2 regions of the Megasphaera sp. UBA4382 genome follow, and region 1 is predicted to be linked to the other one. Evidence: riboswitches for the same ligand, from Rfam matches in the RefSeq annotation. Region 1 holds a riboswitch; the other holds the start of a gene.
What was found. A riboswitch is a leader RNA that binds a small molecule or an ion and turns the genes downstream of it on or off. The one in region 1 is predicted to bind FMN.
Positions count from the first base shown of each region.

Region 2: another riboswitch for FMN. It lies ahead of B4H10_RS01195 (bifunctional 3,4-dihydroxy-2-butanone-4-phosphate synthase/GTP cyclohydrolase II); the one in region 1 lies ahead of ribB (3,4-dihydroxy-2-butanone-4-phosphate synthase).

Region 1 covers NZ_DGRS01000065.1:4,087-7,191, reverse strand. The annotation lists gene B4H10_RS07910 (hypothetical protein) at 1-53, shown strand, start outside; gene B4H10_RS07905 (CpXC domain-containing protein) at 217-891, shown strand; partial or broken gene ribB (3,4-dihydroxy-2-butanone-4-phosphate synthase) at 897-1,502, opposite strand; FMN riboswitch at 1,619-1,735, opposite strand; gene B4H10_RS07895 (FAD binding domain-containing protein) at 1,878-2,663, shown strand; gene B4H10_RS07890 ((2Fe-2S)-binding protein) at 2,663-3,105, shown strand, end outside.
Region 2 covers NZ_DGRS01000015.1:23,233-26,337, reverse strand. The annotation lists gene B4H10_RS01200 (FAD-binding oxidoreductase) at 1-1,138, shown strand, start outside; FMN riboswitch at 1,188-1,304, shown strand; gene B4H10_RS01195 (bifunctional 3,4-dihydroxy-2-butanone-4-phosphate synthase/GTP cyclohydrolase II) at 1,391-2,608, shown strand; gene pnuC (nicotinamide riboside transporter PnuC) at 2,695-3,105, opposite strand, start outside.

The DNA of each region.
Region 1 (3,105 bases):
TTGAAATGGTGGATACGTTTAATCAGAGCAAATTAGTCCGCCAGAAAGACTGATTGCATTGACGTAAGGAGAGTTGTAATGAAATGAGTTTTTGCTCATTTTGTTACAACTCTTTTTTGTTTTGTATATCGGATTATTCACTTATTCATAGACAAGGAAAAAGCTCTGGCCTATAATGGAACTAAACTTATATTTTTATCAATAGGAGCCTTCATCATGGAAACTGTGAAACATGCGGATCATTATAACCGCAATCTGGAATGTCCTGCCTGTGGCAAGAAAAGCCGGTTTAAAATATGGGACCGCATACAGATAGACAAAAATCCCGGACTTCGGGATAAAGTACGGGATTTATCTCTCTTTCGGTTTCAGTGTCCGAAGTGCGGACATGAAACATATCTCGATTATGATTTCCTTTATATTCAGAGCAATCTGCGCCTGGTCATTTATTATGCTCCCGGCGGAGGAGATGTGACAAATATGCATCAGTCACTGCAGAAGCCGGAATATGAATTCATGAAGCCATTCCGCTATCGCCTTATCCGCCAGCGGGCGCAGTTACTGGAAAAACTTGCCATTTTTGACGCCGGATACGATGACAGAGTAATAGAAATCATGAAAGTAATGATTCAATCTTTTCTGGCAGCACAGGCCAGCCCGATTCATGCCAGCCTGATTGAATTTACTCACAGTGAATCGGGCGATGCCTTTCATTTTGCTGACCAGAGCCAGCAGAAATCAGGCATGCTTCCGTTTAATGATTCCATGCACCAAACGTATCAGGCACTGGAGCGTGATCTGGGAGAGGCGCTGCCGCCGGATGACATGCTGGAAATCACACCCCAATGGGCAGTTTCCTTTGTAAAGGACCATCAGGATTTATTTGCCTGACGGGCCATGTAGTCTTTGATATCTTTCAATGTAATGAAGGGCAGATGATACATATCTGCCAGGTGCCATAACTGAGGTGTACGCATCATGGTTCCGTCTTCGGCCATGATTTCACAGCATAATCCGGCTTCTTTCAGGCCAGCGAGACGCATGAGATCTACCGTGGCTTCTGTATGTCCGCCGCGGGTGAAAAGACCGCCTTCTTTGGCGACGAGGGGAAACATATGCCCGGGACGACGGAAGTCTGACGGACGGGAAGCGTCTTCTGTCAGCATACGCGCCGTATAAGCCCGTTCTACTGCGGAAATACCTGTTGTTGTTTCTACGTGGTCTATGGAGACGGTAAAGGCTGTTTCATGGTTGTCCGTATTCCGGGCTACCATAGGCGGCAGATCGAGTTTTTCTGCAAAGGCCGAACTGATGGGAAGGCAGATGAGACCTTTTCCATGAGTCGCCATGAAATTCATATTTTCTGTTGTGCAGTACTGGGCGGCGCAGATAAAGTCACCTTCATTTTCTCTGTCCGGATCATCTGTGGCGATGATAATCCGGCCCTGGCGCAAAGCATCCAGTGCTTCATCGATAGTGTTGTACGTTCGTTTCATTGTCATAATGCATGCCTCCGTATATAAGGGTATTGGGAATTGTCTTCAGCAAAAAAATAACCCTGACCAGGACGGTCAGGGCATACAGGCACAGCATCAGACAGACTGCGGACGCAGCCTGAGATTGCCTTCTTCCATCCAGACTATACGGTCGGTTTTGGAATTGCACCAAATCATGCGCCAAAGCGCTAGCGGACTATACCGCCGGTCGGGAATTGCACCCTGCCCTGAAGACATTTTTATTATACCATTAATTTTACGCATTGCAACTATGTAGCAGGAGAAATTTAAAGAATCAAAAAGGTATCATTATGAAAATCAAAATAGACAAAAACGGTCAGGCAGATATAGAATCTGCATGCGCTGAACAGGAGGAACGGTATGAATATAGCTCATTATGTTAAAGCAAAAAGCCTGGAGGAAGCCTGGCAGTTAAATCAGAAACGGTCAGCGGTTATCCTGGGTGGCGGTTGCTGGCTGCGCATGTCTCCCCGCCGCAGGGTGGCAACGGCAATTGATTTGATGGATTTGGGACTGGATGAAATACGCGAAACAGAAGAAGCATTTTATATTGGAGCTATGGTGCCATTGCGCCAACTGGAAATTTCTGAATCACTGGAAACGTATACCCAGGGGGCTATGAAGGAAGCATTGCGTCATATTGTGGGTACACAATTTCGCAATATGGCGACGGTAGGAGGGAGCATCTGGGGCCGGTTTGGCTTTTCTGATGTATTGACACTCTTTCTGGCTTTGGATGCAGAAGCCGATTTATATAAAGGCGGACGAATACCCCTGTCTCTTTTTGCGGAAAAGACGGCAGATACGGATATTTTAAAAGGCATATATCTCCCTAAAAAGAAACGGCGGACGGCCTATGCTTCGCTGCGGCTGAACGCGACCGATTTTCCTGTCCTGGCCTGTGCCGTATCCCGCACAGCAGATAGCGTCTCCTGTAGTGTGGGAGCACGACCGATGAGAGCACAGGTACGATGTCTTCCGGCAGGTACGGGAATGACCGGGGATGAAGCGGAACGGGCGGCCCGTGAAGTGGCGGATTCTTTATCTTTTGAAGATAATATGCGGGCCAGCCGCATATACCGGCATGATATGGCGATGGTTCTGTGCAGGCGGTTGTTATTACAGACGGCAGGGGAGGGAGACTAATGAGAATTCAGTACTGGCTTAATGGAAAGATGGAAAGTGATGAAATTTTACCAGGACAGATGCTGTATGAATTATTGCGTAAAAAGGGATGTTATAGCGTCAAATGCGGTTGTGAAACGACAGCATGCGGATTATGTACGGTATGGCTGGAGGAAAAACCGGTACTGTCCTGTGCCGTGCTGGCCGCCCGCATTGACGGAAAGCATGTTATGACACTGGAAGGACTGCAGGATGAAGCACAGGAATTTGCCCGGTATATGGGACAAGAAGGCAGCGATCAGTGTGGATTTTGTAATCCCGGTTTTGTCATGAATGTGCTGGCTATGGCAAGAGAATTAGATAATCCTGGAGAAGAAGAAATCAAAGAATACCTAGCAGGCAATCTCTGCCGATGTACGGGATATGTCAGTCATATGAGGGCATTGAAACGGTATCTGACAGA
Region 2 (3,105 bases), on a different contig from region 1:
CTATGGAGGCATCGTATTGTCACTGGAAAAAATGAACCATATCCTGGAAATCAATACAGACAGCCTGTACGCAGTCGTTGAACCGGGTGTGCGCACGTCAGATTTGCAAAAAGCCGCTGAAGAAAAAGGATTATTCTATGCCGGCGACCCCTGCAGCGGCGATTCCTGTTTCATCGGCGGAAACATCGCGACCAATGCCGGTGGCAACCGGGCCGTAAAATACGGGACAACGCGGCATCAGGTCTATTCCATTGAAATCGTAAATCCTACGGGACGGATTGTACAGCTCGGTGCCCGCCTGCAGAAGCAATCGACGGGATATTGTCTGGATCAGCTGGTCATCGGATCAGAAGGAACACTGGGCATCATCACCAAAGCCACGTTGAAATTACTCCCCAAACCCCGGTACAAGCTGGACCTTCTCGCCGTGTTCGACGACACAGCAGCGTCCATCGGCGTCGTCAATAAAATCATAAAAGCCGGCATAACGCCGACGTGCGTTGAGTTTATGGACAACATCACCATCAAATCCGTAGAACGCTATCTGAACGAAACGCTCCAAGGCAGCGATACGGGCAATTATCTGATTGTGGAAGTAGAAGGCACGAGTGAAGACGACCTCGATGATAAAGCCATCGTCCTCGACGAACTATGCACGGCCAGTGGTGCTTCTTCCGTACTGGTCGCCGACCCGGCCCGTATCTGGCAGGCCCGCAAGGCCTTTGCCGAAGCGGTACGTGCCGAAAGCCTTATCGTATGTAAGGAAGACGTCGTCGTCCCTGTCGATCAGGAGCCGCGGCTTCTGGCCCGGATTCTGGAACTGGCCCGGAAATATGGCCTCATCACACGCATCGCCAGTCATGCCGGAGATGGCAATATTCATTTGAACATTTTGAAAAACGAGGACCTCACATACGAACAATGGGAAGAAAAAGTTTCGGAAAATCAGCAGGAGCTGTATCGTTTCATTTATCAGCTGGGTGGCCGTCTGTCTGGTGAACACGGAATTGGCAGCAAACGCAAGGCATTGATGGAAGAATTCACCAATCCCGACGAACTGGCCATGATGCGGGCCGTAAAAAAAGCGCTCGATCCAAACAACATCCTCAATCCCGGTAAAATCTTTGATGTGGAATGAATACCTGAAAGGTGTCTCTTTACTTCCTTTCTATTTGCAGGTATAATAGAATAATCTTCAGGGCAGGGCGCAATCCCCGACCGGCGGTGACAGTCCGCGAACACGCAGTGTACGATTTGGTGAAATTCCAAAACCGACAGTAGAGTCTGGATGAGAGAAGATATGATGATAGTGTATGTGTATTCTTATTGTCATAAAGCCCTGTGCATGCATAGTGCAACAGGGCTTTTAATTATATACAGGAGGTTTCTGATGGATACAAAAGAACAAACATATAATACGATTGAAGAAGCAATCCAGGAATTGCAGTCTGGTCATATCGTCATGGTTGCCGACGATCCCGAACGGGAAGATGAAGCCAACTTCATCTGCGCTGCCCAGTACTGCACCCCGGAAAACGTCAATTTCATGATGAATCATGGCAAGGGACTCATCTGCCTGCCCGTCAGTCAGGAATATGCCCATAAGCTGGGCTTGTTCCCTATGGTAGGCGAAAACACCAACAACAACCATACGGCTTTTACCGTTTCTATCGACTATAAAGATACAGATTCGGGTATCACGGCAGAAGACCGGGCCCGTACTATCCAGAAAGCCGCGACAGATTCTATCTCAGCTGATGATTTTACCCGGCCGGGACATGTATTTCCCCTGACCGGCGTCAAGGGCGGTGTCCTCATGCGCAACGGCCACACGGAAGCCACATTGGACCTGTTGCGCCTGGCCGGGCTGAAGCAAGTCGGCGTATGCTGCGAAATCCTCGATGAACGCGGCGAAATCATGCACTCCAAGGCACTTTGGGAACTGGCCCGCACTCACCACCTGACTTTCGTCTCCATCCACGATCTGCAGAATTACTGCCGTCGTCATGACAAACACGTCGTGCGGGAAGCTACGGCAAAGATGCCTACCAAATACGGCGAATTCAAGATTTACGGTTATATCAATGACCTGACCGGGGAACACCATGTCGCCCTCGTCAAAGGCGAAATCGGCGATGGCAAAAACCTCCTCTGCCGGGTCCATTCGGAATGCCTGACCGGTGATGTCTTCGGTTCCTGCCGCTGCGACTGCGGTGAACAGCTGGCCGCCGCCCTGACGCAGATCAATAAGGAAGGGCGGGGCATCCTCCTGTATATGCGCCAGGAAGGACGCGGCATCGGCCTCATCAATAAGCTCAAAGCCTATGCCCTGCAGGAACAGGGGTATGACACAGTAGAAGCCAACGAAAAACTGGGCTTTGCCCCGGATCTCCGCGAATACTGGATTGGTGCCCAGATACTCCAGGACCTGGGTGCCCGGGAATTACGACTCCTTACCAATAATCCCCTCAAGATTTACGGTCTCGAAGGGTTTGGCGTGGAAATCGTCGAACGGGTTCCCATTGAAATGCCGGCCCAGAAATTTGATGAATTCTATCTGGAAACTAAGAAAAATAAGATGGGGCATATCTTGACTCATCTGAAATAAGTGATTGTAAAAAAGGCAGTAGCATTACGCGTTTTTGCGTAATGCTACTGCTTTTTTAAGCGGAATCATATGTGTATTACGTAATCTTAAGCTGCGCCGCCTTCATTATCGGCTTCACCGCTGGACCATACTTTCTGTGCATAGATGGCATTGAACAACAGAGCGGCCTGTAACGCCACCTGGGACAAGTTGGCTCCCAGGGTGCCAATCGTGTTGTCCCCCAGTACCATCTGAACCGATAAAATCGTCCAATAAATAAAATTGGCAATATTGACAAAAATCCAGAGAGACCAGTTTTCATTATACTTCAGAATGTAGAGAATCTGAGCTATAAAACTGACTACGAAGTTAATGGAATCAAAATAAGGCAGCTGGCCGCCTACCTGGGCCAGGACGAACCAGCCGGCCGCCCAGGCAATGAAGGCTGCCATAAATACTTTTTTCCGCGTCCCCGGTTGAAACGAATGAGTCGTTTCCTGATGCCCCCACATATACCA